Regions from separate parts of the Actinoplanes sichuanensis genome, predicted to be linked through region 2. Evidence: riboswitches for the same ligand, from Rfam matches in the RefSeq annotation. Region 2 holds a riboswitch; each other region holds the start of a gene.
What was found. Region 2 has a riboswitch for ZMP and ZTP ahead of Q0Z83_RS14105 (metallophosphoesterase family protein). Riboswitches for the same ligand answer to the same signal wherever they lie in the genome.

Region 1: linked by a shared signal. The riboswitch ahead of Q0Z83_RS41455 (glycine hydroxymethyltransferase) and the one ahead of Q0Z83_RS14105 (metallophosphoesterase family protein) in region 2 are both predicted to bind ZMP and ZTP.
Region 3: linked by a shared signal. The riboswitch ahead of Q0Z83_RS50415 (bifunctional 5,10-methylenetetrahydrofolate dehydrogenase/5,10-methenyltetrahydrofolate cyclohydrolase) and the one ahead of Q0Z83_RS14105 (metallophosphoesterase family protein) in region 2 are both predicted to bind ZMP and ZTP.

Annotation. Positions count from the first base shown of each region.
Region 1 is NZ_AP028461.1:9,023,035-9,030,152, forward strand. It holds gene Q0Z83_RS41455 (glycine hydroxymethyltransferase) at 1-1,423, opposite strand, end outside; ZMP/ZTP riboswitch at 1,444-1,533, opposite strand; gene Q0Z83_RS41460 (STM3941 family protein) at 1,582-2,106, opposite strand; rRNA gene rrf (5S ribosomal RNA) at 2,200-2,316, opposite strand; rRNA gene Q0Z83_RS41470 (23S ribosomal RNA) at 2,425-5,532, opposite strand; rRNA gene Q0Z83_RS41475 (16S ribosomal RNA) at 5,914-7,118, opposite strand, start outside.
Region 2 is NZ_AP028461.1:3,139,118-3,146,235, reverse strand. It holds gene Q0Z83_RS14140 (DUF4386 domain-containing protein) at 5-736, shown strand; gene Q0Z83_RS14135 (MFS transporter) at 776-1,984, shown strand; gene Q0Z83_RS14130 (hypothetical protein) at 2,005-2,769, opposite strand; gene Q0Z83_RS14125 (DUF2332 domain-containing protein) at 2,936-3,880, shown strand; gene Q0Z83_RS14120 (hypothetical protein) at 3,853-4,434, opposite strand; gene Q0Z83_RS14115 (NUDIX hydrolase) at 4,488-4,970, shown strand; gene Q0Z83_RS14110 (hypothetical protein) at 4,967-5,158, shown strand; ZMP/ZTP riboswitch at 5,253-5,329, shown strand; gene Q0Z83_RS14105 (metallophosphoesterase family protein) at 5,353-6,219, shown strand; gene Q0Z83_RS14100 (MFS transporter) at 6,277-7,118, opposite strand, start outside.
Region 3 is NZ_AP028461.1:10,954,605-10,961,722, forward strand. It holds gene Q0Z83_RS50410 (class I SAM-dependent RNA methyltransferase) at 1-175, shown strand, start outside; gene Q0Z83_RS50415 (bifunctional 5,10-methylenetetrahydrofolate dehydrogenase/5,10-methenyltetrahydrofolate cyclohydrolase) at 468-1,328, opposite strand; ZMP/ZTP riboswitch at 1,342-1,424, opposite strand; gene dxs (1-deoxy-D-xylulose-5-phosphate synthase) at 1,568-3,478, shown strand; gene Q0Z83_RS50425 (outer membrane protein assembly factor BamB family protein) at 3,520-4,836, shown strand; gene Q0Z83_RS50430 (outer membrane protein assembly factor BamB family protein) at 4,856-6,211, shown strand; gene Q0Z83_RS50435 (PQQ-binding-like beta-propeller repeat protein) at 6,242-7,118, shown strand, end outside.

The DNA.
Region 1 (7,118 bases), 5.9 Mb from region 2:
AGGCCAACGAGACGGACGGGTAGAGCGGGAACGGCGACAGCAGCTCGGTGGCCTGCTTGCTGATCCGGTCGGCGAGCGACGGGTCCAGGTTGAACTTCGCCTTCGAACCCTCGGCCGGCGAGGTGGCCGCGAGCACGGTGTGGATCAGGTCGGCGATCTGGTCCATCTCGGCGACGCCGAGGCCGCGGCTGGTCAGGGCCGGAGTCCCGACCCGGATGCCGGAGGTGTACCAGGCGCCGTTCGGGTCGTTCGGGATCGCGTTACGGTTCGTCACGATGCCGCTGTCGAGCAGGGCCTGCTCGGCCTGGCGGCCGGTGATCCCGAACGGGTGCACGTCGAGCAGCACCAGGTGGTTGTCGGTGCCGCCGGAGACCAGCTGCACACCACGCTTCAGCAGGCCCTCGGCCAGCGCCTGGCTGTTCGTCACGATCTGCTGGGCGTAGGTCGAGAACTCCGGCCGACGGGCCTCGGCGAACGCGATCGCCTTCGCCGCCATCACGTGCGGCAGCGGGCCACCGAGCACCATCGGACAGCCGCGGTCGACCTGGGAGGCGAGCTCCGGCTGGCAGAAGACGGCGCCACCGCGCGGGCCACGCAGGCTCTTGTGGGTCGTGGTGGTGACGATGTGCGCGTGCGGGATCGGGTTGTAGTCGCCGGTGAACACGCCGCCCGCGACCAGGCCGGCGAAGTGCGCCATGTCGACCATGAAGGTCGCGCCCACCTCGTCGGCGATCTCGCGCATCTTCGCGAAGTTCACTTTCCGGGGGTACGCCGAATAGCCACCCACGATCACCGCGGGCTTGAACTCCTTGGCACTCTCCAGGAGGGCCGCGTAGTCGATCTGACCGGTCGCCGGGTCCACCCCGTAGCTGCGCTGGTCGAACATCTTGCCGGAGATGTTCGGGCGGAAGCCGTGGGTCAGGTGCCCACCGGCGTCCAGCGACATGCCGAGCAGACGCTGGTTGCCGAACGCCTGCCGCAGCTCGGCCCACTCGGCGTCGGTGAGGTCGTTGATCTGCCGCCTCTCGAACTTCTTGAGATACGGCACCTCGACCCGGTCGGCGAGGATGGCCCAGTAGGCGACCAGGTTCGCGTCGATCCCGGAGTGCGGCTGGACGTACGCGTAAGGCGCACCGAACAGAGCCTTGGCATGCTCGGCCGCGACCGACTCGACGATGTCGACGTTCTGGCAGCCGGCGTAGAACCGGCGGCCGACGGTGCCCTCCGCATACTTGTCGGAGAGCCAGTTACCCATGGCGAGCAGAACCGCCGGGGAAGCGTAGTTCTCACTCGCGATCAGCTTCAGCGACTCGCGCTGGTCGGTCAGCTCCTGCGCGATCGCGTCGGCGATGCGCGGCTCGACGGAACGGACCACGTCGAGGGCGGAGCGGAAAGCGATGGACTCGGCGTTCAACTCAGGCATGGGACCTCCCTATCACGTAGCGAAGAGGCCCAGGCGCACGGCATACGTCATGTCGACGGAGCCGCTCCACGATGGTCAACCATCCGAACGCGCCAGTCACGGCCCACCCTCAGCATACCGGCGCCCGACCGGGCGCCCGCACCCCATTGCGATGCTGCTCACCGCCGGTCTTCATGCCAGGCGGGGCCGGACGTCGCCTCCTGCCAGTACTTGACGATGGCCTGCTGCAATTCGTCGACGGACACCATCAGCCCGCCCACGGCGATATTGACGCCAAGGAACCCGATCTGCCGGTTGACCTGCTGCAGCATCCGTTTGCCGCCGGTCAGATACTGCTTCTCAAAACCCTCGTCGATCAACACCACGACAAACCACTGCCGCTGTACGACCAACTGTTCCACCCCGCGTACCACGTGCCACGGAATGACCTGCGAAGACAGGCGAACGTCACGCACTCCCTCGGTGGACACCTCGACGACCGGGTCACGCCGGAACAACTGCTGTCCCACCCGCACCGCCCCGAACCCGAAGAACAGCACCCCGAAGGCACCGATCACGAAGAGGACCACGTTGAAGGATGGACCGGGCCGGCTCGCCCAAGCCATGAATGCACTGGCGGCGATCAGGGCGAACGCGGCCACCAGAAGGCCGGCGGTCTTCGGCAAAGACCGGTACACGAGCACGGTTCTCTCCATCGACGTAGGTGCGAAGCACTCTAGTGGATGGAGACAAAGAAAAGGCCCACCCGTTTCCGGGTGGGCCTTTCCATACGATGAGTCCGGCGGCGTCCTACTCTCCCACACCCTCCCGAGTGCAGTACCATCGGCGCTGGAGGGCTTAGCTACCGGGTTCGGAATGTAACCGGGCGTTTCCCCTCCGCTATGACCACCGAAACAGCCATCAGCTTCACGTACAACCAGCAACCTTCAGACTCTCTCAAGCCTCAGGGTGGTCGTTCGTTTGCTGTGAATCACACAGTGGACGCAAGCGCAATGTATAGGGTGGTTAAGCCCTCGGCCTATTAGTACCGGTCAACTCAACACGTTACCGTGCTTACATCTCCGGCCTATCAACCCAATAGTCTATTGGGAGCCTTACCCACTCAAGGTGGTGGGATACCTCATCTCGAAGCGAGCTTCCCGCTTAGATGCTTTCAGCGGTTATCCCTTCCGAACGTAGCCAACCAGCCATGCTCCTGGCGGAACAACTGGCACACCAGAGGTTCGTCCGTCCCGGTCCTCTCGTACTAGGGACAGCCCTTCTCAAGTATCCAACGCGCACGGCGGATAGGGACCGAACTGTCTCACGACGTTCTAAACCCAGCTCGCGTACCGCTTTAATGGGCGAACAGCCCAACCCTTGGGACCTGCTACAGCCCCAGGATGCGACGAGCCGACATCGAGGTGCCAAACCATCCCGTCGATATGGACTCTTGGGGAAGATCAGCCTGTTATCCCCGGGGTACCTTTTATCCGTTGAGCGACACCGCTTCCACACGCAAGTGCCGGATCACTAGTCCCGACTTTCGTCCCTGCTCGACCCGTCAGTCTCACAGTCAAGCTCCCTTGTGCACTTACACTCAACACCTGATTGCCAACCAGGCTGAGGGAACCTTTGGGCGCCTCCGTTACCCTTTAGGAGGCAACCGCCCCAGTTAAACTACCCACCAGACACTGTCCCTCGACCCGATCAGGGCCGCAAGTTAGATACCCAAACCCAACAGAGTGGTATTTCAACAATGCCTCCACCCGAACTGGCGTCCGAGCTTCACCGGCTCCCACCTATCCTACACAATTAAATTCGGATACCAATGTCAAGCTATAGTAAAGGTCCCGGGGTCTTTCCGTCCTGCCGCGCGTAACGAGCATCTTTACTCGTACTGCAATTTCGCCGGGCCTGTGGTTGAGACAGTGGGGAAGTCGTTACGCCATTCGTGCAGGTCGGAACTTACCCGACAAGGAATTTCGCTACCTTAGGATGGTTATAGTTACCACCGCCGTTTACTGGCGCTTAAGTTCTCCGCTTCGCCCCGAAGAGCTAACAGGTCCCCTTAACGTTCCAGCACCGGGCAGGCGTCAGTCCATATACATCGTCTTACGACTTGGCATGGACCTGTGTTTTTAGTAAACAGTCGCTTCCCCCTGCTCTCTGCGGCCATACCACGCTCCACCCGCAAGGGGCTTCACGCGTCCGGCCCCCCTTCTCCCTAAGTTACGGGGGCAATTTGCCGAGTTCCTTAACCACAGTTCACCCGTCGCCTCGGTATTCTCTACCTGACCACCTGTGTCGGTTTCGGGTACGGGCCGCTCGAAACATCGCTAGAGGCTTTTCTCGGCAGCATAGGATCAATGACTTCACCAGAACGGCTCGGCATCACGTCTCAGCCTACATGCACCGCGGATTTGCCTACGGCACGGCCTACACGCTTACCCCGGCACAACCACCGGCCGGGATCATCTACCTTCCTGCGTCACCCCATCGCTAAACTACTACCACCCAAGGTCCTAGACTCCACCGACTCAGACCGAAGTCCTCGCCGGCTTTGCGTAGTTAGTACAGATGGGTTCGTCTTGGGCGCTTCTTTGCGGGTACGGGAATATCAACCCGTTATCCATCGACTACGCCTCTCGGCCTCGCCTTAGGCCCCGACTCACCCAGGGCGGATTAGCCTGGCCCTGGAACCCTTGGTCATCCGGCGGAAGGGGTTCTCACCCTTCATTCGCTACTCATGCCTGCATTCTCACTCGTATGGCGTCCACGGCTGGATCACTCCGCCGCTTCACCCGCCATACGACGCTCCCCTACCCATCCACACACCTGCACGACAACCTCAAGGGCGTCGCGGAGTTAATGTGTGAATGCCACAGCTTCGGCGGTGTGCTTGAGCCCCGCTACATTGTCGGCGCGGAACCACTTGACCAGTGAGCTATTACGCACTCTTTAAAGGGTGGCTGCTTCTAAGCCAACCTCCTGGTTGTCCATGCGATCCCACATCCTTTTCCACTTAGCACACGCTTAGGGGCCTTAGCTGGCGATCTGGGCTGTTTCCCTCTCGACTACGAAGCTTATCCCCCGCAGTCTCACTGCCGCGCTCTCACTTACCGGCATTCGGAGTTTGGCTGATTTCAGTAAGCTTGTGGGCCCCCTAGACCATCCAGTGCTCTACCTCCGGCAAGAAACACGCGACGCTGCACCTAAATGCATTTCGGGGAGAACCAGCTATCACGGAGTTTGATTGGCCTTTCACCCCTAACCACAGGTCATCCCCCAACTTTTCAACGTTGGTGGGTTCGGTCCTCCACGCAGTCTTACCCACGCTTCAACCTGCCCATGGCTAGATCACCCCGCTTCGGGTCTAGAGCATGCGACTGAAAACGCCCTATTCAGACTCGCTTTCGCTACGGCTTCCCCACACGGGTTAACCTCGCCACATGCCACTAACTCGCAGGCTCATTCTTCAAAAGGCACGCCATCACCCCTAAAGGCTCTGACGGATTGTAGGCGAACGGTTTCAGGTACTATTTCACTCCCCTCCCGGGGTACTTTTCACCATTCCCTCACGGTACTAGTCCGCTATCGGTCACCAGGAAGTATTCAGCCTTACCAGGTGGTCCTGGCAGATTCACAGCAGATTCTAGGAGTCCGCTGCTACTCGGGAACACTGCAAGAAGGCTTGAGGTTTTCGCCTACCGGGCTCTCACCGTCTACGGCTGGCTTTCCCACACCATTCGACTAACCACAAGCTTTGTAACTTCTTGAACGCGTGTCAGCACGTTCGAGCAGGTCCCACAACCCCGAATACGCAACCCCTGACAGGTATCACACGTATAAGGTTTAGGCTACATCCGCTTTCGCTCGCCACTACTCACGGAATCACGGTTGTTTTCTCTTCCTACGGGTACTGAGATGTTTCACTTCCCCGCGTTCCCCTCACATGCCCTATGAATTCAGGCATGGATGACACGACATGACTCGTGCCAGGTTTCCCCATTCGGACACCCTGGGATCACAGCTAGGTTGGCAGCTCCCCCAGGCCTATCGCGGCCTCCCACGTCCTTCATCGGCTCCTGGTGCCAAGGCATCCACCGTTCGCCCTTGACAACTTAACCACAGAAAACAAGATGCTCGCGTCCACTGTGCAATTCTCAACCAACGACCAACCCACAACCCACACAGACCAAAATCAGCACCACCCAGTGGCCGATATCAAGGTCCAGGCCGTGCCTGGCATTGAAAAACAACCCCAGACTCTCGCCTGGTCCGCCGGCCTCAGCCGGGGCGGTTGTTCCTTCAGATACCCAACAGGATGCTTGTTTTTCGCTCTCACCAGCCGCACCACCGGACGTTCCGCCGGGCCGAAACCCGTGTACTAGCTCCATGTGGCCGTTGCCGGCTAAAACTGGCCAGTGTCTCCGCCTGTGAGCTCCTCACCAACACATTCGGCTGGTGCAGGATTTCTGTCCGCCTTTCAGCGGAAGAATGCTCCTTAGAAAGGAGGTGATCCAGCCGCACCTTCCGGTACGGCTACCTTGTTACGACTTCGTCCCAATCGCCAGCCCCACCTTCGACGGCTCCCTCCCTTACGGGTTAGGCCACCGGCTTCGGGTGTTGCCGACTTTCGTGACGTGACGGGCGGTGTGTACAAGGCCCGGGAACGTATTCACCGCAGCGTTGCTGATCTGCGATTACTAGCGACTCCGACTTCACGGGGTCGAGTTGCAGACCCCGATCCGAACTGAGACCGGCTTTTTGGGATTCGCTCAACCTCACGGTCTCGCAGCCCTTTGTACCGGCCATTGTAGCATGCGTGAAGCCCTGGACATAAGGGGCATGATGACTTGACGTCATCCCCACCTTCCTCCGAGTTGACCCCGGCAGTCTTCGATGAGTCCCCGCCATGACGCGCTGGCAACATCGAACGAGGGTTGCGCTCGTTGCGGGACTTAACCCAACATCTCACGACACGAGCTGACGACAGCCATGCACCACCTGTGCACGACCCCGAAGGACCCCACATCTCTGTGAGATTTCCGTGCATGTCAAACCCAGGTAAGGTTCTTCGCGTTGCATCGAATTAATCCGCATGCTCCGCCGCTTGTGCGGGCCCCCGTCAATTCCTTTGAGTTTTAGCCTTGCGGCCGTACTCCCCAGGCGGGGCGCTTAATGCGTTAGCTGCGGCGCAGAAACCCGGAGAGGGTCCCCACACCTAGCGCCCAACGTTTACAGCGTGGACTACCAGGGTATCTAATCCTGTTCGCTCCCCACGCTTTCGCTCCTCAGCGTCAGTATCGGCCCAGAGACCCGCCTTCGCCACCGGTGTTCCTCCTGATATCTGCGCATTTCACCGCTACACCAGGAATTCCAGTCTCCCCTACCGAACTCTAGCCTGCCCGTATCGAATGCAATGTCAGAGTTGAGCCCTGAGATTTCACATTCGACGCGACAAGCCGCCTACGAGCTCTTTACGCCCAATAAATCCGGACAACGCTCGCGCCCTACGTCTTACCGCGGCTGCTGGCACGTAGTTGGCCGGCGCTTCTTCTGCAGGTACCGTCACTTGCGCTTCGTCCCTGCTGAAAGAGGTTTACAACCCGAAGGCCGTCATCCCTCACGCGGCGTCGCTGCATCAGGCTTCCGCCCATTGTGCAATATTCCCCACTGCTGCCTCCCGTAGGAGTCTGGGCCGTGTCTCAGT
Region 2 (7,118 bases):
GGTCATGAACGTCGGTGAAACGACCAGGACGACCGAGGAGCTCGGTGCGCGGCGGCTGGCCCGGGCGACCGGCCTGCTCTTCGTCGTGCTCCTGGTCTTCGGGATGCTGACCGCCCTGACTCTGGACGCGGTGCTCGTGCCGGGCGACGCGACGGTCACCGCGAGCAACGTGCTCGGGTCGCGGTGGCTGTTCGTCGCCGGCCTGGTCGGCTGGGTTCCCCTCGTCTGCGCCGACGTCGCGGTCGCCGTCACCTTCCACGCCCTACTGAAGGCGGCCGGTCCGCTGCTGTCACCGCTGACGGCCGCGTTCCGGCTGGTGTACGCGGCGACGCTGGTCGCCCTCGTGCCTCAACTGTTCACCGCATATCGGCTACTGACCGACTCCGGCCCGGCCTCCGAGGCCGGGCGGGCCGGGCGCGAGGCACAGGCGCTCGCCGGGCTGGAGAGCTTCGACGTCGGCTTTCAGTTCGCTCTCGTCTTCTTCGGTGTCCACCTCGTCCTGCTCGGAGTCCTGTTGCGCCGGTCCGGCCACGTGCCCGCCGTCCTGGCCGGGCTGGTCGTCGCGGCCGGCGCCGGATACCTCGTCCACAACCTCGCCGGGCTCCTCGTCGACCTCCCGGCGCCGCTGAGCGCCGTCCTGCTCACACCGTCGCTCGTCGGCGAGGTCGGCATGATGATCTGGTTGCTGGTCAAAGGCGTCCGGGTCCCCACCACCGCACCCGCTCCGCTGAAATAATCAGCGGAGCCGATGGCGCGAGTCTGTTAGACAGTTCCGATGCCCGGACGCCGACGACTGATTCCGCTCGCCTGTGCCCTCGCCGTCGACATGTTCGGCAGTGGTCTCTTCCTGCCCGTCTCGCTGCTCTATTTCACCGAGGTGGCCGGGTTACCGCTGGCCACCGTCGGTCTGCTGCTGAGCGTCGCGGCGATCGGCTCGCTGCCGGTGCCGCTGCTGGTCGGGCAGGTCGGGCACCGGTTCCGGCCGATCGACCGGGTGATCCTGGCGCAGGTGGTGCAGGCGGTGGCCTTCGCGGGGTATGCGTGGGCGGACACCGCGGCCGGAGTCCTGGCCGTGGCGATGCTCGCGGCGATCGGGCAGCGGCTGTTCTGGTCGTCGTTCTTCTCGGTGGTCGCCGGCCTGGCCGAGCCGGAGGAGGACCGGTCGGCCACCGACCGGCGCTACGCGCTCACCGGCATGATCCAGATGGCGTCGATGGGTGCCGGCACGCTGCTCGGCGGACTGGTCGTGGCGTACGGCTGGTATCAGCCGGTGGTGTGGTTCAACGCGGCGAGCTTCCTGCTCTCGGGGGTGCTTCTCCTGCTGGCGCCCCGCGACCGGGCGGCCCTGCCGGCGGGCCCGGCGGTCGGTGGTTACCGGGAGATGCTTCGCGACCGGCCCTACCTGCTGCTGATCGCGGTGAACACGATCTTCGCGCTGTGCAGCGTGTTCATCGGGGTGGCACTGCCGGTCTACCTGATCGAGGCGCTGCCCACCCCGGACTGGCTGGTCGGGCCGCTGCTCGCGGCCAACACGGTGCTGCTCGCCTCCGGGCAGGCGCTCGCGGTCCGGCTGGTCCGGCCGCTGTCCCGGCCGCGAGGGCTGGCGCTGGCCGGTCTGCTGTGGGTGGTGTGGGCGCTGCTGTACGCGGCGGCGATCCGCGTGCCGGGGGCGGCGCTGGTCCCGTACCTCCTGGTGGGGTTGATCTTCTTCGCCGCCGCCGACCTGATCCACGCGCCGCTGTCGAACACCCTCTCCGCGGCGGCCGCGCCACCCGCGCAGCGGGATCGGTATCTGGCCGTCTACCAGTACTGTTTCGCCTTCGCGAGCATCCTGGCGCCGGCGTTCTTCACCACGCTGTACGCCCGCGGCCCGGCCGTGCCATGGCTGGCCCTGGCCGCGGTGACCGCCGTCGCGACCGTGGTCGTCCACACCCTGAACAGGCCCCTGACCGCCCGGGAGCAGATCACCCACCAGGCGGCCTAGAAGCCTCCGGCGACGAGCCGTCAGTCCTCGCGGCGGCCGAATTCGATGTTGTCGAGGTCGCCGTGGAACTGGTCGGTATCGATGTCACTCTGGGTGGCGCTGATCCGTTTTCCGCCGATCACCACGGCGCCGCTGGGCAGGATGTCCTGCAGCCTCCCGGTCCGCTGGGCGGGCGGCAGCAACTGTCGGCCGGTGACCGGATCGTGGACGCGGATCTGGAACAGCACCGGCGACAGGCGGATGCACATGACCCGGTACCAGCGGCCGACGTCGAGCTTCAGATCTGCCGGGAGCAGCACGAACTCGGAGCCGTCGGACCAGCGGCAGGACGGCGTGCCGGAGTCGACCTGCATCTTCCACTGGCTGACCCCGGCGCCGGCCGCCCCGAACTGGAAGACGTTCATGCCGGCGGCCGCCGACGGCGGTTCGGTGAGTCGGATGTCGGCGCTGATCACGAACCGGCCGTCACCCGGCGTGAGCGTCACGGTGTTCGCGGGCCGCACGATCCCCTGCGGGCACGGGACGACGACACAGCTGCCGCCGGGGAACCGCAGGAAGTGGTCGCCGTCCGGACCGGTCACCGACGAGACGGTGCCACCACCGCCGGTGAGGATGGCGCCGTGCAGACCCTTGCCGCTGCTGTCGGCCACATGCGTGGCATCGGCGAGGTCGCCCTGGTAGCGGAGTTCGATCTCACCGGGCGGCGGGACGGCCACCGCGGGCGTCGCCGCGGCGCCGACGACAACGGCCGAGACAAAACCGATGATGGTACGCGTAAACGTCATACCTGGTAGTGCAGCGGACGGTAGGGTCGTGACACCGCCGAATATGTGCGACTGCCTCCGGACGTACCCCGATCGGGCATCTCGCCGCGCGATCAATCTGTCGTCACGTTGGATGACGGGCGCGCACCACCGCCTCGGTTCCGCCGGGATCGGCTGTGCCAAGATCGTGGGAGTGACGACCGCTGAGACCTATGCCGAGTTCGCCGCCCGGGAGGCCCACGGGGTCTCCCCCATCTATGAGCGCCTGTCGCGGGCTGTCGCCGGTGACGCGACGATCCACGAGTTGCTGGAGACGGTTCCGGAGGCCAAGCGTCAGCCGAACCTGCTGTTCGGGGTGGTGCGGCTGCTCGGTGGACCGGTCGACGATCCGGCCGCCTTCCGTGACTTCACGGTGGCGCGCTGGGCGGAGATCGCACCGAACCTGCGTGGCCGGGCGACTCAGACGAACGAGCCGGGTCGATGTGCGGTGCTCCTGCCCGTACTGCTGAGGTTGCCGCAACCGCTCGCCCTGCTGGAGGTCGGCGCGTCGGCCGGGCTGGGGCTTTATCCCGATCGGTATTCCTACCGTTACGGTGACCGGCGGCTCGGGACCGGCGGTCCGGTCCTGGAGTGCGATCTGACCGGAGTCGAGGCGCCGGACCGGTTGCCGGAGGTGGTGTGGCGGGCCGGCCTGGATCTCAACCCGCTGCGGGTGACCGATTCCGATGATGTCGCGTGGCTGGACGCGTTGATCTGGCCGGAGCACGAGCATCGCCGGGCGCGATTGACGACGGCCGCTGCGATCGCCGCCGCCGATCCGCCGCACCTGATCCGTGGCGATCTGGTCGACGACCTGCCGGCCCTGGTGGCGCAGGCGCCGGCCGGGGCGACCCTGGTGATCTTCCATACGTCGGTGCTGTACCAGGTCCCGGACGATCGTCGGCAGGCGTTCGAGGAGCTGGTCCAGACACTGCCCGGGCACCGGATCTCGGTCGAGGCGCCGGGTGTGGTGCCGTTCGGGGATCTGCCGCCGGCCCCGGACGACACGCTGCACAATGTGGTCGCCCTGGACGGGGTGCCGCTGGCCTGGGCCCGCGGGCACGGTCAGGCGATGTCCTGGTTCGCGGGCTGACGGTGCCGGTCGATCCAGCGGCGCACCTCGGCGGCGGATTGCGCAACGGTTCGGCCGGTGGTGTCGATGACCGGAACCGACCAGCTGTCCGGAAGCGTCCAGCGCATCTGGTCCCATGCGCCGTTCATGATCGCTTCCGGTCGGTGCGAGGGGTCGGCGGCATGGCCGCGTTGCCATTGCGCCCAACCGATGAACCTCTCGGTGGCCCTGGCGTCCCACCGGCCGGGGTCACGTCGGGTGAGGCGCTGCCGTCGCACCTCGTCGTCGACGTCGAGCAGGCAGGCGGCGATGCCGTCCAGGGCCGGCGCGGACGGGCAGGCGAGCACCTCGCCGAGCGGCGACTGGCCGGTGAGCAGCATGTCGAGGCCGTCGTCCTGGTAGCGCAGCGCGCGCCGGATCCAAGCCTCCAGACTGCGTTGGCGCCACACGAGGTCCGCATCGGACGGCACGCCGATCTCGTCGAAGTCGTGCCACACCAGGCCGTCGATCGGTCCGCAGGCACGGACCGTGGTCGTCTTTCCCGAACAACTCGATCCGGAGATCGTCAACAGCATCGGAGACCTCCATGGAGCAGGTGAGCAGTCGCGTCGTCTATCAGAATCCGTGGATGACGGTACGGGAGGACGAGGTCCGTCGGCCGGACGGCAGTCCGGGGATCTACGGGGTGGTCGAGAAGCCGGATTTCGCGCTGGTGCTGCCCCGGTGGGAGCGCGGGTTCTGGTTGGTGGAGCAGTTCCGGTATCCGGTCGGGCGGCGGGCCTGGGAGTTTCCGCAGGGCAGTTGGGGTGCCGGGGCCGGAGGGGAGCAGGCCGCGCTGGCCCGGCGGGAACTCGCCGAGGAGACCGGGCTGCGGGCCGAGGCGATGGTCCATCTCGGACATCTCTTCGAGGCGTACGGGTACTGCACGCAGGGCTTCGACGTCTACCTGGCGACCGGGCTGGCCGAAGGGGAACCCGATCGGGAGGCGAGCGAGCAGGACATGATCCATCGGGCGTTCACCGACGACGAGGTGACCGCGATGATCCGGCGCGGGGAGATCGTCGACGCCCCCTCACTGGCCGCCCTCACCCTGTACCGTCTCGCCGGGTGAAAAAGGTAGAACGACGCGCCGACACCGCCCGCATCGCCGGCACCATGGCGATCGTCACCGGGCTGTTGATCACCCTGGTCGGCCTGGCCACCGACGCCACCCCCGCGAAGGGGTATTTCTTCGCCGGGATGCTCGTGGTGATCGGCTCCGGGTTACGGCTGGAGGCCGCGATCAGCCGCCGCCAGTGACCGGCGGCCGCAGCAGCCGGATCGCACGGCGCGCGAGCCGGTCGCGCGGGACCTCATCCGGACCGGGCGGACCAGACGGCGCGGCGGCGGTAGCCTGGTCGCACACGACTGGCGCGGGTGGGACACCACCGGGGAGTGACGTCAAGGGCATCGACCGCCTGGGTGCTCGTCCGACACCGGATGAGGAGCTGCCCATGGCCACCCACCGCATTCTGCATCTGTCCGACCCGCACGTGACCGGGTCCGGTTTCGACGAGGACGGGGTCGACGCGGCCGGGGCGCTCGACCGGATCCTGCATGACGCGCGGTTCGTGCCCGACCTCGACCTGGTGCTGGTCACCGGGGACATCGCCGACGACGGCTCGGCCGAGGGATGTGCCGCCGTGTTGCGGCGGGTCGGCGCGTTCGCCCGGGAGCGCGGGATCCCGCACGTCTACACGACGGGTAACCATGACGCCCGGGAGCCGTTCGCGAAAGTGTTCGGCAGTGCCCATCTCGGGCCGGACGGGGCGGATCTCGGGTCGCCGGGTCCGCAGCGGGCGGCCGTCAGTGCGGTGTCCGGGCTGCGGATCATCACGCTGGACAGTCTGGTCCCCGGTTCGGTGCACGGGTTCGTCGACGAGGAGCAGCTGGCCTGGCTGGGTGGGCTGTTGGAGCGACCGGCACCGGCCGGTTCGGTCGTGGCCCTGCACCATCCGCCGATCGTCACCGGCGCGTCGCCGTCGATGGCGCGGGTGAATCTGCAGAACGGCGAGCGGCTGGCCGAGGTGCTGGCCGGCAGTGATGTGCGGGCGGTGCTGTGCGGTCACTACCACTCGCAGTTGTCCGGGTTCCTGAGCGGGATCCCGGTGTGGGTGACCCCGGGTGTGGTCACCCGGATCGATCTGACCGCGCCGCCGCATCTGGTGCGCGGGGTGCTCGGCGCGGGCGCGACGGTCGTGGACCTGGGCGGGCCGTTCTCGCCGGTGTTCCACACGTTGCACGCGCGCGATCCGCGTGCGGGTGAGCAGGTCTACCTGGTCGACACCGGGTCGGGGCGGGACGTGAGCGCCGAGGAGTAGACCGCGGGCACCGCGGCGACCGCCGGTGATGGCCGGTGGTCGCCGCGGTGGCGGTGGTCAGGCGCGGGCACGGCGGGCGGCCCAGGTGACCAGGGCGGCGCAGACGGCGGTCAGGACCAGCGTCGCGGTGGTGACGGCGTTCTCGAAGGCGTGGGCGGAGGCCGTACCGCTGGTGAGGTCGGCGAGGGAGCCGGTGAGGGCGGCGGCCACGATGGTGCCGGTGACGGCCATGCCGATGCTGGCGGCGACCTCCTGGCTGGTGTCGCTGAGGGCGGCGCCGGTGGAGGTCTGGTCCTCGGGCAGGCCGCGCATGACGGTGACACCCGCGATGGTGGCGACGACGCGCATGCCGGCGGCGGTGAGCGCGAGGGCGACCGCGATCCAGGCGTAGTCGTAGCGGCCGAGGAGGGCGTAGACGAGCAGGCCGGTGATCACGGCGGCGGCGCCGATGCGGGCGGCGCGCTGGGTGCCCAGTCTGGTGACGATCTTCTCGACGAACGGGCCGATCGCGAGCATCACGATGACCTGCGGGAGGTTGCCGAGGGCGGCCTGGGCGGGGGTCCAGCCCCAGACGAGCTGCAGTTGCAGGGAGACGCTGAAGGCGATGACGGCCATGCCGAGGCCCATGGCCGCCTCGTAGGCGAGGCTGGCCGAGACGGCGGGCCGCTTGATCAGGGCGAAGTCGAACAGCGGGTGGGCGGTGCGGCGTTCGTGGACGACGAAGACGATCGCGGCGGTGAGGGCGCCGAGGCCGGCCAGCCACGGGGTGGCGTTGCTCCAGCCCTCTTCGACGGCGAGGGTGGCGGTCCACAGGGCCAGGACGATGGTGACGGTGCCGAGCAGGGCGCCGGGCAGGTCGAGCGGCGAGGTGTTGCGCTGGGCCGGGTCGTCGGCCGGGA
Region 3 (7,118 bases), 4.3 Mb from region 2:
GCTGGCCGCGGCCCGCCCACGGGCGATCGCCTATGTGGCGTGCGATCCGGCGGCCCTGGCCCGCGACCTGAAGACGTTCGTGTCGCTGGGCTGGCGCCTGGAGAAGCTACGGGCGTTCGACTGCTTCCCGATGACCCAGCACATCGAATGCGTGGCCCACCTGGTCCCGGCCTGACGTCCAGCGGCCGGTCTCCCGGCCGGCATTCAGACCTGTCCCCGCAGTTGGGACGTCCCGGCCGGTGCTCAGGGCTGGCACCGCGCCGCGGTGACAGCCTGAGGATCAGCTGCTGGGGTGAGCCGGCGCCGAGAGGCCTCGGAGCCGGGTGGGGCGGTGACAGCCCGGTCGGCCGGTCGGTGACGGGCGGATCAGCCCGGCGGGCGCGTTTCGGCCCGGAAGGGGCAGCCACCTCGCGTAGCGCGGGCGGGGCGGGGTGGCTGCGGTTGAGGGCGGCCCACGGCGTACCGAATCAGGGGTTGGCCCTTTCGGCGGCGGCCACCGCGTTGCGGAAGAGCATCGCGACCGTCGTCGGGCCCACGCCACCGACCCGTGGGGTGATGGCTCCGGCCACCTCGGCGCACGACTCCTCGACGTCCGGCAGCAGGCGGCGGCCCTCGTAGCGGACGCCGGCACCGATCACCACCGAGCCGGGCTTGACGTGTTCCGGCTTGACGATGCCGGGGACGCCGACGGCGGCGATCAGGATGTCGGCGCGCTGGGCGTAACGCGGCCAGTCCTTGACGCCGGTGTGCACGACGGTGACCGCGGCGTTGGCGGTCGGCCGTTTCTGGGCGAGGAGCATGGCGAGCGGGCGGCCGAGGGTGGCGCCCCGGCCGAGGATGACCACCTCGCGGCCGGAGACCTCGACGCCGTGGAAGGCGAGCAGCGCCTCGATGCCGGCCGGGGTGCAGGGCAGCGGGCCGGGCAGGCCGACGGCGAGGCGGCCCATGTTGAGCGGGTGCATACCGTCGACGTCCTTGTCGGGGTCGAGGGTCTGCAGGGCCGCGTCGTAGTCCAGGTGGGCCGGGATCGGGTACTGGATGAGGACGCCGTGCACGTCGGAGTCGTCGTTGTAGGCGGAGATGACCTTGAGTAGGTCGGCCTGGGTGACGTCGCCGCTGAGGTGCTCGTGCGGGGACTCGAAGCCGAGCTCGGCGGCCTGCTTCTGCTTGATCCGGATGTAGCCCGCGGAGGCGTCGTCGTCACCGACCAGGATGGTGGCGAGGCTGGGCCGGATCCCGCGGTCCTTCAGCTTGGCGACCCGGGCCTTGACGTCGTCGAGGACCGCCTCGGCGACCGGAGCGCCGGGCAGGAGACGAGCAGTGGACATGTGTGACTCCTCAGCCGGGAGCCCAGGCGGTCGACTCCGCGTGACGAGCTCCCCGATGGTTCGACCATCCCTGTGCCGCCAGTCGCTGCGTGCCCTCCAGGATGCCGGACGGCTTCGCCCGCTGCCCACCCGGGGTGTGGCCGTACACCGGTCGGGGGAGGTCGCGATTGTGTGGAGGAATGGTGACGGTCCGTTCGCTCAAGTCGCGTCCGGGCGGCACACGGATAGACTCTTCCCCCATGAGCGACTCCCCCTCGACCCCGGCCGGCCTGCTGACCAGCATCACCAATCCGGGTGATCTGAAGCGACTGACCGCGGAGCAGCTGACCCTGCTCGCGGCCGAGATCCGTGACTTCCTCGTCGCCAAGGTGTCGCGGACCGGGGGCCACCTCGGTCCCAACCTGGGTGTGGTCGAGATGACCCTGGCCATGCACCGGGTCTTCGACTCCCCGCGCGACAAGATCCTCTTCGACACCGGCCACCAGTCGTATGTCCACAAGATCGTGACCGGCCGGCAGGACGGCTTCGATCTGCTCCGCCAGCGTGGTGGCCTCACCGGCTACCCGAGCCAGGCGGAGAGCGAGCACGACCTGATCGAGAATTCGCACGCCTCCACCGCCCTGTCCTACGCCGACGGTCTGGCCAAGGCGTTCGCACTGCGCGGTGAGGACCGTCACGTGGTCGCGGTCGTCGGTGACGGCGCGCTGACCGGTGGCATGTGCTGGGAGGCGCTCAACAACATCGCGGCCACGCGCAACCGTCTGGTGATCGTGGTCAACGACAACGGTCGCTCGTATGCGCCGACCATCGGCGGTCTCGCCGACCACCTGTCCACGCTGCGCCTCAACCCGGGTTACGAGAAGGTGCTCGACCTGGTCAAGGACGCGCTGGGCCAGACCCCGGTGGTGGGCAAGCCGGTCTTCGAGGTGCTGCACGCGGTCAAGAAGGGCATCAAGGACGCGGTCAGCCCGCAGCCGATGTTCGAGGACCTCGGCCTGAAATACATCGGGCCGGTGGACGGTCACGACCAGCAGGCCATGGAGTCGGCGCTGCGGCGGGCCAAGGGCTTCAACGCGCCCGTCATCGTGCACGCGGTGACCCGCAAGGGCTACGGCTACCGGCCGGCCGAGCAGGACGAGGCGGACTGCCTGCACGGCCCGGGCGCGTTCGACCCGCAGACCGGCGCGCTGACCGCCAAGCCGTCGCTGAAGTGGACCGCGGTCTTCGCCGACGAGCTGGTCCGGATCGCCGACGAGCGGCTGGACGTGGTGGGCATCACGGCCGCGATGGCCGAGCCGACCGGCATCGCCGAGCTGGCCAAGAAGTATCCGGAGCGCACCTACGACGTGGGCATCGCCGAGCAGCACGCCGCGACGTCGGCGGCCGGTCTCGCGATGGGCGGCCTGCACCCGGTGGTCGCGGTCTACGCCACCTTCCTGAACCGGGCTTTCGACCAGGTCCTGCTGGACGTGGCGATGCACAACCTGCCGGTGACCTTCGTGCTGGACCGGGCCGGGATCACCGGGCCGGACGGGCCGAGTCACTACGGCATGTGGGACATGAGCGTCTTCGGTGTGGTGCCGGGGCTGCGGATCGCCGCGCCGCGTGACTCGGCGACGCTGCGTGAGGAGTTGCGCGAGGCGGTCGCGGTCGAGGACGGGCCGACGATCGTGCGCTTCCCGACCGGCGCGGTCGCGCCGGACACCCCGGCGATCCGCCGGGTCGGCCAGGTGGACGTGCTCCGCGAGGGCGAAACCCAGGACATCCTGCTGGTCGCGGTGGGTTCGTTCGTCGGCCTCGCCCTGGAGGCGGCGGAGAAGATCACCGAGCAGGGGTACGGGGTGACCGTCGTCGACCCCCGCTGGGTCCGTCCGGTGCCGATCGAGCTGACCGGCCTGGCCGCCCAGCACTGGGCGGTCGTGACGCTGGAGGACGGGGTGCGGGCCGGCGGTGTCGGCGACGCGGTGGCGAGCGCCCTGCGGGACGCGGGTGTGTCCACGCCGCTGCGTGACTTCGGCGTGCCGGTGGGCTTCCACCCGCACGGCACCCGCGCCGAGATCCTCGCCTCGCTCGGCCTCACCTCGCAGGATGTGGCCCGCGAGGTGGTCGGGTTCGTGTCCCGTCTCGCGGAGCCTGACATCCGGGTCTGAGCCACTGGGCAACTTCGTTACTCAAAAGTTACCGTTGGCGGATGGGTGCGGACACCGTCAGCGGGCCGATGGTCATCGACCTCGGCTACGACCGGGGTGAGCCGATCACGTACGACCGGCCGGGACGGCGCGCGATGCCGTCCTGGCTGGTGCCGGCCGTGGTCGCGGCGATGGTCCTCTTCTCGCTCACCGCGTCCGGGCCGCCGCCGCCCCCGCTGTTGGATGCGCTGACCCGGGTCGAGATCGGCTCCGGTGACCCGTACCTGGTGACCGGCACCGGCCAACTGGTGGTCCAGTCGGTCGGTGTGCTCGCCTCCTACGATCTGGAGTCCGGCGACCTGCAGTGGCGGGTCGACCAGAAGGTCCCGGTCTACCGGCTGCGATCGGGTGACGGGCTCCTGCTGCTGCGCCCGTGGGGCGCCGGCAGCACCGAGCCGGGCACCACCGCGGTCGCCCTGGCGACCGGCGACCAGCGATGGCACAACACCCGCAGCGTGGTCGGCTTCGAGGGCACCGGGCTGGTGTTCTCGGTCGACGGCGTGCGCAGCCAGTCGTCCGGCACCGGCCGCCGGGTGGAGGGGGCCGTCGAGGCGCTCGACCGGGACACCGGGCGGCCCCGTTGGCGGGTCGAGGTGCCGTCGACCGCGGTCCTGCTGGCCGTGCCGGGCCCGGCCGGCGAGACGGCCCGGATGCTGGTGGTCCGCGACGACCTGCTCGCCCAGCTGTACGACGGGCGGACCGGCGTCCTGCTCGCCCAGCGGCCGGTGCCGGCCGCCAACTACGACCCGGACAACCCGCTGGTGGCCGGGGGAGTGATCCTGCTGCGGCACCCGGGGCCCTCCGGCATCGAGGTGTCCGCCTTCGACCCGGCCACACTGCGGCCGCTGTGGACCGCGCCGGCCGGCACCACCCGCGAGGTGCAGGCGTGTGGCCCGCTCGCCTGCCTGATCGGCCTGGACGGGGTGCGGGCCATCGACCCGGCCACCGGCGACCCGCGCTGGCACCGGCCCGGCTGGCGGTCGATCGAGACGATCGGGCGACGGTTGATCGCCTACGCGGACGGCCCGAAGTCACCGACCGCGCTGGTCGACCCGTCGACCGGCCGGGTGCTCGTCGATCTGACCGGCTGGCGGCCGCTCGGCGGGGCCACCGCCGACGGGGACGTGCTGGTCACCCGGGAGATCGGGGCGGATCCGCGTACCATGGTCGCGGTCGCGGCCCCGCGCCTGTCCCGGCCGCGGGTGCTCGCCGAGTTGCCGGCCGGCACCGGGGAGTGCCAGTCCGCCCCGGAGCGACTGATCTGCCGGTCGATGTACGGCGAACTGGTCGTCTGGGCCTATCGGGCCGAGCCGGCGTGATCCTCAGGAAGGTTGTGGCGTGGCGCTGATCGAGCTGGATCTGGACGCCCCGCCCGATCGGATCGCCGGACGCCGTACCCCGCCCCCGTGGCGTTACCGCCACCTCGGCCTGGTCGTGGCGGTGCTCCTGGTGCTGGCCGCGGCCGGCGCGGCCCCGGCCGGTGGCACCTTCTGGCGTCCGCTCGGCCTGATCCCGGCCCCGCCCGGCGCCGAGTCCACGATCCAGATCGCCGGTGGCCGGGTGTTCACCATCGTGCTCGCCGGGCAGAGCCGCACCCTCACCGCGTGGGATCCGCAGCCGTCTCCGCACCGGCTGTGGAGTGCCGAGGTGCCGATCAGCGCCACCTTCGACCCGGCGAAGGGTGTGTTCGGCCCGATCCGGGTGCAGCGGATCGGCGGGCTGCTGCTGGTCGGCGCCGGGCTGTCCAGCACGGTCCTGGACCCGGACACCGGGGCGATCCGGTGGACCACCCCGAACCGGATCACCCCGGTGCCCGACGGCCTGGCCGTTCTCACCGACCGGATCTTCCGGCCCGGCACCCTCTACGACCAGGAGTCCGGCGATCCCGGGATGCTCTACTTCTCGGCCGACGGCCGGCCGCACGTGGAGCCGCCGGTCCGGACCGAGGTGCGCGGCCTCGACCTGGCCACCGGCGAGGTGCTGTGGACCGCCACGCCCGGCGGTTCGGTGACCGCCGAGGCGGCCCGCGGTGCCGGCCCGCCCGCGGTCCTGATCACCTCCTCCGACCGGTTGAGCCTGCGCGATGCCCGGACCGGCGCGGTGCTGCGCGAGACCGAGCTGCCCGAGGAGGCCGGTTCCGGTCCGGGCACCAGCGACGTGCTCGACGACGTGGCACTGATCGGCTATCCGGAGGCCGGGCTCCAAGTGGGGTACGACGTACGGACCCTGGACCGGCTCTGGACCCGTGACCTGCACACCGAGGGGGAGCCGGACAACTGTGCGGGCCTGCTCTGCACCGGCGGCGACCGGGAGGTGCGGGTGCTGGACCGGCGCACCGGCAAGTCCGCCTGGTCGGCGCCGGCCACCGCCGCCCTGGCCGCCCGGGCCGGATCGGTGCTGATGAGCGGCCCGGACGGGGACGGCCCGGAGCTCCTCGTCGACGGTGTGACCGGGGCGCCGCGCGCCGACCTGTCCGGCTGGACCGGCGAGGTGGAGGGCTTCGACGCGCACGCCCTGCTGTTGTGGCGGGACGAGAAGGGCGGTGGCCGGGCGTTCGGGGCGGTGCTGCCCGGGGCCACCGAGGTCAGGTATCTGGGGGCGGCCGACGGGCTGGGCGGGGACTGCGGTGGCGACGATCGATACGTAGTCTGTCGGGATGTCCGGGGTCTGCGGGTCTGGGCCTATCGGATCTGAGACCGGTACGGGCGCACATGGGGGCGGTAGTTGCGGGATGCCCTGATCGATCTCGGCGAGGTGCCGTCCGGGGAACCGGAGTCCGCGCTGCCACGGCCGCCGCTGCCGGCGTACCGCTGGATCCTCGGTCTTCTGACGGTCGTGCTGGCCGCGCTGCTCGGCGGCGCCGGACCACCGCCGCCCTCGACCGATCCGGTGTTCCTCCCGATCAACCTGGGTGACCGGATCCAGGTCGCCGGGGACCGGCTCTACGTCGCCGGGCTGGTCGGGCCGATCGGCACGGTGATGCGGACCTACGCGATCCGGGCCTATCAGCTGCCCGAGGTGACGCCGCTCGGCGAATTCCAGGCCACCGTGCCCGGGGACATCTTCACCTTCTCCGCCATCGGTGACGACCTGCTGCTCGTCGCCTTCAACGACGTGCAGTCCTCCGATTCCGGGCTGATGGCGGTCCGGGTGGGTGGCGGCGAGCCGCTGTGGAGGCGGACGGCGTCGCTCTACGGCCTCGATCAGCAGAGCGGCCTGACGCTGATCCAGGAGAACGTCACCTCGGACCGGTCGGTCTGGCGGGCCCTCGACGCGCGGACCGGGGCCGTGCACTGGTCGCTCGAACAGCCGGGCAGCGACCAGGTGACGATGTCGACCGGCTCCTACTGGGCGGGTTATCCGGCGCGGCTCTTCTCGGTGCGCGACGACGGGCTGATCGAGGTGCGCGACGGGCGCACCGGCACGCTCACCGCGACCGCCCGGCTTCCGCGGCCACCCGGCCCGGACTTCGTGGCCTGGGCGACGGCCGGGCTGCTGGTCGCCGGGTACGGCACCGAGGAGACGATCGCCTACGACGAGCTGACCATGGCCGAGCGCTGGCGGCGTTCCGGCGAGGTGCTGCCGGATGCCGGCTTCCCGC